4 regions of the Marinomonas primoryensis genome follow, and region 1 is predicted to be linked to each of the others. Evidence: predicted binding sites of a transcription regulator. Region 1 holds the regulator's gene; each other region holds the start of a gene.
What was found. The regulator FNR, encoded in region 1, switches genes on or off when oxygen is low (the NO sensors DNR and NnrR bind a similar motif). The targets are predictions, from matches to a motif close to TTGATNTANATCAA.

Region 1 (3,204 bases):
GCGACAAAAATAGCACTTGGTCATCATAGAGATGACATTCTTGAAACGTTATTCTTAAATATGTTTTTTGGTGGAAAAATGAAATCTATGCCGCCAAAGCTTTTAAGCGATGATGGCAAACATATCGTTATTCGTCCATTGGCGTACTGCAAAGAAAAAGACATTGAGACATTTTCCGTTATGAAGGAGTATCCCATTATTCCTTGTAATCTTTGCGGTTCCCAAGAAAACCTACAGCGACAAGTTGTTAAAGACATGCTGCAAAAATGGGAACAAGAGTTTCCGGGACGAACAGAAACCATGTTTACCGCTATGCAAAATGTCGTTCCGTCACACTTAGCGGACAAAGAATTATTTGATTTTAAAGGGTTAAAGCAGTCGCCAGCGGCCTTTGACCGATTAAATATTATTTCATTATAGGATAAGAGAAATGAACCTCACACATAAAACACTATTGTTAACCGCCGGTATTCTAGGGTCATCTCTCGTAAATGCTTCAACTGCTTCTGTAGGTTTAACGAATGACACTGTTAAAGGTGACGTTAATCTAAACATGGGAACTTTTGGTATCGATGTAGGAATGAGCTACGATAAAGACGAAAGCCTTTCTACAGGACATATCGGCTTGAATGTAGAAGATTCCGAAGGGGCAGGTGGGCCTTTACAAGTAGGTATTGGTGTTCGTTTATATGCGATAGACGCTGATCGGAAGCAAGAAGAGGACTTATCTTTAGCGCTAGCGCTTGGTGGTTGGTACCGCTACACTCTTCCAGAAGCAAACCGAATAAGTATTTATGGGTCTTTGTATTACGCACCTGAAGTACTTTCCTTTACCAACCTTGATCATATGTACACTTATGAGTTTCGCGCTGAATACATGACAATGCGTAATGCACGCGTCTATCTTAGCTATGGTAAAACAACAGCTATATATGATGACAATAGTCGAATAGAAGCTAATAAAGGCTTATCTATTGGTGCATCAGTAGACTTTTAGTCTTAAAAAATTTCGCATATAAAAAAGGTGGCTCAGCCACCTTTTTTATATTTTGATGTTAACTAAAATCATTCTCCATCATAGGCGCACAGACTAAAAACAGGAATATCGCTGTCTCTTAACTTCTGGCTTCCACCAAGATCTGGCAAGTCAATAATCGCTGCTACTTCTTTGATGTTTGCGCCTTGCTTGGTCAATAATTTAATCGCTGCGAAAAGCGTACCACCAGTGGCAATTAAATCATCAAACAGCAACACTTCATCGCCAGCCTTTACCGCGCCTTCTTGGATTTCCAATTCAGCGTCACCGTATTCTAAAGCGTATTTCTGTGAAATGGTTTTGCCTGGAAGCTTGCCTTTCTTTCTAACTAAAATTAGAGGCTTCTGTAATTCGTAAGCCAATACTGCCGCGATCAAAAAGCCTCGAGCATCAATACAAGCAATATGAGAAATGTCCGTGGATATGTAACGATGAACATAAGCATCCACCACCATCCTCATGCCTTTTGGGTCGCTAAAAATAGGCGTAATATCACGAAAGCTAACGCCTTCTTTTGGCCAGTCTTCTACAGTTTGTATTAGTGATTTAACATAAAAATCGTCGTAAAGCATATCTAGTAGCGCCTCAATATATCAATCAAATTCGAGCAATTTTACCACAATCGCTAGCAACCCCAATGAGTTTTTGCATTTCGGGAAAATTGAGTATTTCAATTTCTTTACCATCGACGTGTATTAATTCACTTTTTTGGAATCGTGTAATCACACGACTCACGGTTTCAACCGCTAAACCAAGATAATTCCCTATCTCGCCACGAGACATAGACAAACGAAACGATGACGCCGAATAACCACGTATTTTAAACCGATTAGATAAGTTCAGTAAAAAAGATGCAACTTTTTCATCTGCATTCTTTTTACCCAATAAAACCATCATCTGTTGATCATCAGAAATTTTACGACTCATTATTCTAAATAATTGGTGCCTTAAAGAAGGGATCTGAACGGAGAGGTCTTCTAAGTGAGTAAATGGAATTTCACAAACTGTTGTTGTTTCCAAAGCCTTTGCTGAAACAGGGTACTTATTTGAGTCAATTCCACTAAGACCAACTAACTCACTAGGACAATAAAAGCCTGTGATTTGCTCTTCACCATAAGAAGTAATGTTAAAAGTCTTTAAGGTGCCGGAACGAACAGCATAAACAGAGTTGAAGGTATCCCCTTGACGAAATAAAAACTCCCCTTTTTTTAGAGGCTTTTTGCGCTCAATAATTTGATCTAGTTTATTGATGTCTTCATCCGCTAATGCAATTGGTAGGCAAAGCGCACTTAAGCTGCAATTTTGGCATTGCGAAGTAAGCGTACTGTTAAATCGTGATTGTGTGTGTGTCATTGCCATGTGAATCTCCCTGATTTCGATCTATATAACTTTTGAGTATTTTATAGAGTTATTCAAATATTTATCGAAAACCATACAAATACAACGAATAAGTAATCTACCGCGTTCCGTGACTTTTATAGTGGCCTGCACACCACCGCGATGAACTTCCACCATCTCATCATCGACCATAGGTTTTAGCATGTCTACTTCTTCACCAAAATAGTCGAAAAAACGTATATTAAACATTTTCTCGATAATGACAGTATTGAGTTCAAACTGCGCAATGAGCGTCATAATCACTGTGTGACGAATTCTATCATCTAAGTCGCTTATATAGCCTTTTGATATGGCCAATTGCCCCTTCTCGATACTATTTCTATATTTTGAAAGATCGGTATGGTTTTGAATATAAACGCCTTTTATATCACTAATGGCAGACACACCAAAAGCAACCAAATCAGTACCCGCATGAGTAGTATAGCCCTGGAAATTCCGCTGCAATTCGCCTTGCTTTTGAGCTTTGGCCAAGCTATCACCGGGCTTTGCGAAATGGTCCATGCCAATGTATTCATAGCCAGCCGAAATTAAAGATTCGATGCTCATTTTTAGCAAATCAAGCTTCATACTTGGTGATGGTAAGCTTTCATCCAATATACGCCGTTGAGATCGAAACCGTTCTGGCAAATGGGCATAATTAAAAAGAGAGATTCTTTCTGGCGATAACGCCACGACATCAGCTAACGTCGCCCTAAAACCTTCCATTGATTGATAGGGCAGGCCATAGATAAGATCGAAGTTTATCGATTTGATATTTAGTTTTCTGGCAT
Region 2 (3,204 bases), 580 kb from region 1:
TATTGTCAAGAATGGAGCAGGGTAAAGGGTTACCTGTGTTGATTCGTCAGTATTTAAAAATGAACGGGAAGTTGGTGTGTTTTAATGTAGACCCTGCTTTTCATGACTCCCTGGATGGTTTAATTGTGGTTAATTTGAAAGACGTTCCAGTGTCGATTTTGGCCAAATACATGGGACGTACAGAAGCGGAAGCTTATTTAACCGATACCAGTTTGGCAGACCCTACTCTAGTAGGTGACAGTCCAGTAGATGAAAACTCTGTACTGTAAGTTGGCGCATCAAGATACATAATCACAGAAAGCCATCAGGGACGTTTATTTCGAACTGCGTGTGTTCATGTCTCGAATGGCTTTTATGACTTTATCTTGGTGCTGTAGGTTAATAATGTGACCAGCCCCTTCAATCATTTCAATGCGTAGCTCGCTATTTTCAAATAAATGGGTGGCGTATTCTGCATTTTTAGGATCGACTAAGGTGTCTTCAGTGCCTTGTAAGAGGCTAATTGGAGTGGTTAATCTGGTCATTTTAGACTGAGCCAGTTTTAAGCTGTTGGTTAACTCTAATACCTCCATATTGGAGTTATTCCATAGGTCAGGAATGATCAAGCTTGGCGTCCAATCCAATAGAGTATTATACCAACGAGCCTTTGCTAGAGACGGTTCTAAGTCTCCTGCCAAAATGACCACACCGCGTATAAAATTAGGATAATCTGCTGCTAAAATTGGCACTAAAGACCCGCCCAATGAGTGACCGACTAAGATGATTTTTTGTTCTCCATTATGTTGCCAAATGTTTTTTAGCATCGGGCCGATCATATCGGATTGAGTTTGTAATGCCGCTGGGAAGTCTCCTGAATGAATTGATTTACCCCAGCCAGGTCGATCTATCGCGATAATACGAAAACTGTCTTTAAAGACATCATCTTGGAAGTAACGAGCAAAAGAGGACCAGTCGCCAGGCGTACCATGCACAAACACAACCGTATCTCGGGGGGTATTGCTCGGGTCGCTGTTCACATAGTGAAGTTTGAATTCACCTTTTGGGCCTTTCATATACAGAATATGGTTCTGAATGGTGCCCGGTGTATTCATGACCTGTTGAGCAATCTCTTTATTTTCTTCGATTTCTTTTGGCATCGAACAAGCGGTTAATGCCATCGCAAAAAAACCGATTAGACAGAGCGTCAGGTTGGAATGCACGGTGTTCAAAATCAATTTCACGGATTAGGCTCCAAAATGTAAAAATGGCCATTTTAAAGATGGCTGGTATATGGGAACGCGTAATGTATTTGCGAATGATTATACCTTTATAGACACTAACAAGTGCTTATCATTTTAACGGATGGCTAGAAGTCTATTGTATTCACGTGTGACCGGGCATCTTTTTACCTACTTATTTCTTTCACTCTCTTTATCTTGATCTAACGCAATGTTTTAAAGCGGAACTGCACTCATAATTGTGCCTTATAGTAAGTCTCAAGTGATTTGGGGCTTCGGTGGGCGTTAGATAATAAGAACACTCCGCAAGGAATAGGTGTCTGCAAGCGTCTTTTTTCTCAGTCAAATGAATGGGTTTAAGTCATATGATTAACGAAGCTGTAGTGGAATTATCGCGGTTTCAGTTTGCTCTCACTGTTATGTACCATTATTTATTTGTCCCTTTAACACTAGGGATGGCTTTTTTATTGGCAATCATGGAATCGGTTTACGTGATTACCGGCAAGCAAGTCTACAAAGACATGGTGAAGTTTTGGGGTAAATTGTTTGGTATTAACTTTGCGTTAGGTGTCACAACAGGTTTGACTATGGAGTTCCAGTTCGGGACAAACTGGTCTTACTATTCTCACTATGTTGGTGACATTTTTGGTGCGCCTTTGGCCATCGAAGGTCTGATGGCTTTCTTCCTTGAATCCACATTGGTGGGCTTATTCTTCTTTGGCTGGGAACGCCTAAGTAAGTTAAAACACTTAATGGTGACGTGGGGTGTGGCGTTAGGTTCCAACTTATCGGCATTGTGGATTTTGATTGCCAATGGTTGGATGCAAAACCCAGTTGGTTCAGAATTTAACTATGAAACCATGCGAATGGAATTAGTGGATTTTGGCGCTTTGATATTAAACCCAGTGGCGCAGGTGAAATTTGTTCACACTGTTTCTGCGGGTTACACCACAGGCGCGATGTTCGTTCTTGTTATTTCAAGCTACTACTTACTTAAAGGCCGCGATCTTGCGTTTGCTCGTCGTTCTTTTGCCATCGCGGCTGCGTTTGGTTTAGCGTCTATCTTGAGTGTTATCCTTCTGGGTGATGAATCAGGTTACGAGCTAGGCGAAGTCCAGAAAGTGAAATTGGCAGCGATAGAAGCAGAATGGGAAACTCAGGAAGCCCCTGCAGATTTCACCTTGATAGGCTTTCCAAACCAAGAGCTTGAAGAAACCGAGTATGCGATCAAGATTCCCGGATTAATGGGGCTCATTGCAACACGTTCTCTCGACACTGAAGTGGAAGGTATCAAGGAGCTGAAAGCGCATAACCGTCAACGTATTATCAATGGCATTTATGCAAATCAATTGCTTGAAAAATTGCGCAGCGGTTCCACCGATCCACTGGTGAAAGAGAACTTTGAGAAAGTAAAAGGCGATCTTGGTTACGGTTTGTTAGTAACGGCGTTTAATGAAGATATGAATAAAGTATCGTCAGAAGACATCGATATGGCGGTAGATTACTCTATCCCAAAAGTGGCGCCACTGTTCTTCGCTTTCCGTATCATGGTGGGTTGTGGTTTTGTGATGCTCTTCGTATTTGCGGCGGCTTTCTACCAAAATGCGCGTCGCCGTATCGGTCAAAATCCTCTTTTCTTGAAATTCATTATGGTGTGCTTGCCGCTGCCTTGGATCGCGAATGAAGCGGGTTGGTTCGTTGCCGAATATGGCCGTCAACCGTGGGCTATTGGTGAAATATTACCGGTTCATGTGGCCGTGTCTAGTTTAACAGCCACCGAAATTTGGATCACCATTGCAGGCTTCACGATCTTGTACACTGTGTTCTTGATTGCCGAGATGTATTTGATGATTCGCTTTGCGAAGCAAGGGCCTTCTAGTTTGCACACGGGTCGTTATGCACTTGAACAAGAAACTGCTCAGTTAAAGCAGGAGGTATAAGATGGATTACGAACTATTAAAAGTCATTTGGTGGGTATTGATCGGTG
Region 3 (3,204 bases), 560 kb from region 1:
GACAACAGCATTTCACCCACTTTGCTACGCTCATTAGAAATAGAGACGCTGTCATTACGAAAACTCAATACCAAGAATAAAGATCAAGCTACCGTATTGGCGCTCAGAGCACGCAATGGGAAATACGCCATATTACAAAGCGACATCACCATTTGGCCGCTGGCCGACAAACTCACCATGAAAAGTGAATTAATTATTAAAGAAGCGGAATTGCCACCCTACTCATCTTACATCGCCAATATTTTGGGCTATCAAATTGATTCTGGGCAGCTGGACTTGGATCTAAAACTCAACTCAGAAAACGGTGTGTTGGATGGTAACTCTCATATTCTATTAAGAGAGTTTGATTTAGGAGGACGCAAAGAAAGCAATTCAGTCATCAAAGCGGGCGCCATTCCTCTTAATATTGCGGTGAGCATTTTAAAAGACAGTAAGAACAATATTGATTTAGACATTCCACTTTCTGGCGACATCGATAACCCTGAGTTTGGCTGGCAAGACTTCTTACTCCTGCCTGTGCGTAAAGCCCTATTTACGGCTTCCAGTAGCTATTTAATGCAAACTTTTGTGCCTTACGCGAATGTTATCAGCATCGCACAATTTGCAGGCGATCAACTGCTAAAAATTCGTGTTGAACCACTGTTATTTGAAGCCAAAGAAAGCAACCTGAATGCATCGCAAGACGTTTTTATAAAACAGCTCATCGCCTTAATGAAAGACAAAAAAGACAGCCAACTTAAAGCTTGTGGCGTCGCAAGCTATCTTGACTTAGGGTTTGATAATCCGCCTGTCTCGATTGACGACACAGCAAAAGACGTAGCAAAAAATCTTGCACAAGATCGAGCACACTACTTAAAAGATCATTTAGTTAAAGAAGGCATCAGCTCGTCACGTATTTATCTTTGTTCTCCAGAAATCGATTTATCAAAATCCAGCAAACCAAGGGTCGAATTAAATTTCTAGAACTCTTTAGTTTAAAGGCTGCACTTTAAGTACGTCGCTTAAGAAAAACAGCTGAAGCCATAAACGATCTACATAAAAAAGCCGTGATAGGAAAACACTACCACGGCTTTTTTATGTCAGCAAACAACAAAGAAAGCCAACAAAAAATGAAGTGTTGCATAGACTTAAGGCTTGTCGTTGAAAATGCAAATAAACAGGCCATTACTATGTGTATAGGCCATTACGATTTTTAATAAAGAGTAAAAGCCTGACAAGCATCAAGAGACGATAAGCCTAACTAGGCTATCCTAAGATGAAAGCAAACAAAGATAGGAGGCAAATATGCCAATCGAAGACCATAGTTTGATAAACGAATTTCCAGAGTATAAAGAAGACATTCACCAGTTAAAAATGGACGATGCTCACTTCAAAAAACTCTACGACGAATACAATCATCTAACAAAAGAAGTAGAGAAACGGGAGCAGGAAATCGTCCCGTCTACCACGTTAGAAGAAGAGAAATTAAAGAAACAACGCCTACAGTTAAAAGACACTCTTCAAGGCTATATTAAAGCGACAAGACTCGCTGCCGAAAAAGCGTAATCGACGTTAGGTAGGACCTGTTTTAACGCTAGCCGTTTCAACAGCCCTACCTTTTCCTTTTTCAATCCCCTTTCCTTTTTATATAAAAATCCGCCATCGAAATACTCAATAGAACGTTTTAAGACTTTTCATACTCATTCTTATTTGAAAATGATTCTCATAAGCATTATTATGCGCACCTCATTTATTTCTATTTGGCTGCTTTATGACGTTAAAAACCTCCTTAGTAATGATGCAAGCCTGCGGTGCCATTGTCTTTTCCACTCTGACTCTGGCCGAAAGCACTGCAGACAACATTACAAATGACTCAATTCTCAATGACTGGGAAACACAAACTAAGGATGGATCCGACGTAGAGCTTCAACCTCTGCAAGTAAAAGGCCGAGCACTTTCATATTACAAAGAAGACGAAGCCACTTTAGCCACAAAAACAGCGACACCCATCGACAAAACACCACAATCGATTCAAGTCGTAACAGAAGCCCTAATCGAAGACCAAGCAGCCAGACAGATTACCGATTTGTATCGCTCAATCTCTGGCATGTCTCAGAACAACGTATCGAACGTGACCTTACGTGGCTTTAATCAAGATGAAATCCTTTATGATGGTATGCGTGGTGACCCTTTCAGCGGTTTTTCCATTCCTCAGCTTTTCACCATTGAACAAGTACAGGTTCTGAAAGGCCCAGCTGGCGCTTTGTATGGCGCTGGTGAACCTGGTGGCGTTATCAACTACGTCACCAAAAAACCGACGTATGAACAGAAAAACACGCTGAAAATCAGTGCCGGAAACAAAGATTTTTTAAGCGGTAGCATTGAATCATCTGGCCCAGCAAATGAAGACGCGTCTCAACGCTACCGGGTCGGGATCTACTCAGACGGTCAAGATTCGTACCGAACCAACGTGGAAGAAGAAAACCAGATTATTGATCTGGGTTATGATTGGGACATCGACTCTAACAACACGCTTAGTGTGCAATACACCAATATCCACCAATATATTTCTGGTGCGCGCTTGCGTGGTATTCCAACCGACGATGATGGTAATTTCTTGGCCGATACGTCTTGGAACTCGAACTCATCGAGTGATTTCCAAGAGCTGGATGCGGAAGTCTTTCAAGCGCGCTTGGACCATGATATTAACGCATGGCTCACAAGCAACCTGACGTTCCGTTACTTTGAAAATACAGAGACGCAGAAATACCACGAAGTAACTGGGCTATCTACAACAGACAGCGACATGGTTAAACGCCAATATCGCGACCAAGTTCGTAATAAAAAAGGCACTACGATCGCAGGAAACCTGATTGCCGAACTGGGTGATCACACCGTATTGATCGGCGCTGATTATTATCATCTTTACGGTGACTTCCTTTACTACCGATCGACTGCTGGCGTATCTAATTTAAGTCTTTCTAATCCAGAATACACAGACAACGTTAGCGACTACACCATGCCACTTTATAAAGACGAAGAAACCGTTTTAGACCGTGTTGGTGTGTTTGCTCAAGACCAATGGGCCATCACCAATAAACTGGATTTAACCACGGGGGTTCGCTTTGATCGTTACGAAGAAAAATTCACCAACAACAAAGCGGATACAGAAACAGAATACGATGATACGGGCTACTCCGCACGCATAGGGGCAACCTACGCACT
Region 4 (3,204 bases), 110 kb from region 1:
AGGAGACGACCCCATTAAAAATGATCCAACCTCCATTATTAAGATATTATTAGGCCTACTGCTTGTCTTTTAGCAGCGCTTCATAACGTCTATCGGTAAGCGTTTTCAAGAAAGCGACAATCGCATCAACACGGCGATCCTGCAAAGCGGGACCCTTTTCTAAATTCACCAGGTCAATATTTTCAGTTACTTCCGGTTTTGCCCACACCTTCCCTGTTTCAGGATTTATTGTGCGGCTAGGATTATTGTATTTGTCATAAAAAAGTACAACCGTTCGCAAATCCTTGAACACCCCATTGTGCATATAAGGCCCAGTTACCGCCACATTACGCAAAGAAGGCACCTTAAACTTACCTGCCTGTTTTGGGTCATCAATATCTGGATTGTCCAGCAAACCAAGATCTTTCTTATTACCATTATGAGCCATCAATGCCTGATTGGCCGGCACACCAATGTTTCTATACTCATAATTACTAAAGATTTCTTGAGGGTTTAATGGTGAATTATTTAACTGATGACAAGCATTGCAGTTGGTAAACTGCTGAGAGAAGAACAACGTTTTACCCAGCTCTTCTTGAGGTGTTAGGTTTTCTTCCCCCCTTAGCGCTCGATCGTATTTTGAATCAAAGGGCATGAATAAAGCGGTTTTCTCAAAGCTTGCAATGGCATCCGTAATCGCCGCATAGCCTTTAATAGGATCGTTCAATACACCTTGACCATAAATAGAATTAAACAGGCCTTCATAACGACCATTCTCTTTAACTCGAGTGACAACCGTATCGCCATCCGGTATCGCCATTTCCAAAGGGTTTAAAAATGGCCCCTCTGCCTGCTGAGCTAGACCTGAGGCTCGTCCGTCTAAAAATTGTCCTCCGCGATATTCACCATTCGCCATACGATGGAATGCTGGAGAAAAAGCAGCGTACCCAGCGGTTGGCGTATTACGCCCACCCATAGAATGCCCATCACTGCCTAACGACACCGCGCCAAAAAGTGCATTTTGCCTTTTATCAACAAAAGCATTCGCAATATCATGGCACGTTCCACAAGACTGATTACGCTCTTTAGAAAGGTTGGTATCAAAAAACAATTGCGATCCTAGCAAAGCTTTAGGATCGGTTGAGGCAATAGGAAGCTCTGAGGCCGACTTGCTATGGGGTTCAACGTGGCCAACAATCTGTGCCGGTTCACTACAAGCAGAGATAAACAGAGAAATGGCGGTCACACCAAGAAAATAACGCAGCATTCAATCTTACTCTAACAGTCAAAAATGAGTGGAGCGAATAATACACCCACGCAGAATTCGAGTAAAACAATGATAATCACTCTTACTAAACTTAAAATAAAAAAAACGCCAGACATGACTTATATCAAAGCCCTGCTGACGCTTTACTGTTTTTAACTGAACACTAACTCTGTTCTGGTAACGTCACATTTAACTCGAGTACTGAGCAGTCATCTGTGTTGTCCAGCTGTATCTGCACATCTTCATTGCCGATATTGACATACTTACGAATAACGTCGATGATTTCTTGTTGCATCTGCGGCAGATAATCTGGCTGATGGCGCTTGCTACGCTCATGCGCCACAATAATTTGCAAACGATCCTTAGCGACAGAAGCTGAGCTAGGTGCGTTTTTACTTTTAAAATAATCGAAAATCCCCACCCTAACCTCCTAACAAACGTTTAATAAAACCTTTCTTCTGGACTTCTAAGAAACGTAATGGACGCTCCTCACCCATCAAACGATCAACCGCATCCATATAAGCCAAGCCAGCTTCAGATTCAGTGTCTAAAATGACAGGGGTACCTTGGTTTGAAGCCTTAAGCACCGCTTCCGACTCAGGAATAACACCAAGTAGCGGAATGGCTAAAATGTCTTCAACATCAGAAACACTTAACATCTCACCTGATGCAACACGCCCAGGATGATAACGCGTCAACAGAAGGTGCTCTTCTATCGGCTCTTTTCCATCTTCGGCTCGTTTAGACTTACTTTGTAAAATACCCAAAATACGATCTGAGTCTCGTACAGAAGAAACCTCTGGATTAGTCACAACAATAGCCGCGTCAGCAAAATAAAGGGCCATTTGAGCGCCCTTCTCAATACCGGCAGGAGAATCACAGATAATGTAGTCAAATTCCTTAGCAAGCTCGTCTAAAACTTCCTTCACGCCTTCAATGGTTAAAGCGTCTTTATCTCGCGTTTGTGAAGCCGGTAGAATGAACAAACCTTTCGTACGCTTATCTTTAATTAAGGCTTGCGATAGTGTCGCTTCTTTATTGATTACATTTACAAAGTCATAAACCACTCGACGCTCGCAACCCATAATCAAATCCAGATTACGTAAGCCTACATCAAAATCAATAATAACGGTTTTATGTCCTTTTAACGCAATACCAGTCCCAATAGCAGCGCTGGATGTTGTCTTACCTACACCACCTTTGCCTGAGGTGACTACTATGATCTTTGCCAATACTGTATCCCCCGATAATCCCGTTATGAGCTTATCTAAATAATAAAATGAAAAATTAACCTTAAAGCGGTACGATTTCTAAGCTATCGTCAACTAATAACACTTGCGCGCTGTCTTTCCAAACGATATTTTGAAGCGCATCGCTCAACATAAAATTGCCCGCAATAGAAACCAGTTCTGCTTCCATGCTTTTACAAAAAATTCGAGCCTCCACATCGCCTTTAACACCAGCCAATGCGCGGCCACGTAATGCACCGTAAACGTGAATATTGCCATCTGCCAATACTTCGGCTCCAGCGCTTACTTGAGCCAAAATAATCAAATCTCCTTCTGCATATACCTGTTGACCAGAACGTATCGGTTTCGAAATAACTTTCGTCGCTTGAGGTACCAAACGCTCCTCAACCACAGTTTTCACAACAACATCTGGGCTGGCTTCATCTTTTACGGAAGGAGAAACATTAATCGGTCTCGCTTTACTGGCAGGCAAAAGCGGAATCGTCACTGACGCATTCCATACTGGCAAGCCTTCTGGGTCGCAACGCCAACCAATCACACCAAGGCCGAGGGCACTGACAGATCGAATCAGTGTTTCAAATTCTTCTAATGTGATGCCGCGTTTCATTTTCGAAATATCAATAATGATAGGAGCTTGATTGAAAAAATGCGGCACCTGATCAATTTTTTCTTTTAGATGAAAAACAATATCATCTAATGAGAAGGTTT

Region 2: MP3633_RS12525 (cytochrome ubiquinol oxidase subunit I) is a predicted target of FNR. The motif match lies at 1,416-1,429, and genes of this name have one in related genera.
Region 3: MP3633_RS12435 (HP1242/YdcH family protein) is a predicted target of FNR. The motif match lies at 1,211-1,224, and genes of this name have one in related genera.
Region 4: MP3633_RS10385 (cytochrome-c peroxidase) is a predicted target of FNR. The motif match lies at 1,361-1,374, and genes of this name have one in related genera.

The regions. Positions count from the first base shown of each region.
Region 1 covers NZ_CP054301.1:2,130,005-2,133,208, forward strand. Annotated here, with positions in the region: gene ttcA (tRNA 2-thiocytidine(32) synthetase TtcA) at 1-420, shown strand, start outside; gene MP3633_RS09835 (YfaZ family outer membrane protein) at 431-997, shown strand; gene MP3633_RS09840 (adenine phosphoribosyltransferase) at 1,066-1,608, opposite strand; gene fnr (fumarate/nitrate reduction transcriptional regulator Fnr) at 1,634-2,395, opposite strand; gene hemN (oxygen-independent coproporphyrinogen III oxidase) at 2,417-3,204, opposite strand, start outside.
Region 2 covers NZ_CP054301.1:2,709,045-2,712,248, reverse strand. Annotated here, with positions in the region: gene MP3633_RS12535 (bifunctional lysophospholipid acyltransferase family protein/GNAT family N-acetyltransferase) at 1-269, shown strand, start outside; gene MP3633_RS12530 (alpha/beta fold hydrolase) at 315-1,220, opposite strand; gene MP3633_RS12525 (cytochrome ubiquinol oxidase subunit I) at 1,583-3,157, shown strand; gene cydB (cytochrome d ubiquinol oxidase subunit II) at 3,159-3,204, shown strand, end outside.
Region 3 covers NZ_CP054301.1:2,691,854-2,695,057, forward strand. Annotated here, with positions in the region: gene MP3633_RS12430 (DUF748 domain-containing protein) at 1-963, shown strand, start outside; gene MP3633_RS12435 (HP1242/YdcH family protein) at 1,285-1,545, shown strand; gene MP3633_RS12440 (TonB-dependent siderophore receptor) at 1,751-3,204, shown strand, end outside.
Region 4 covers NZ_CP054301.1:2,242,772-2,245,975, forward strand. Annotated here, with positions in the region: gene MP3633_RS10385 (cytochrome-c peroxidase) at 56-1,246, opposite strand; gene minE (cell division topological specificity factor MinE) at 1,410-1,667, opposite strand; gene minD (septum site-determining protein MinD) at 1,669-2,478, opposite strand; gene minC (septum site-determining protein MinC) at 2,540-3,204, opposite strand, start outside.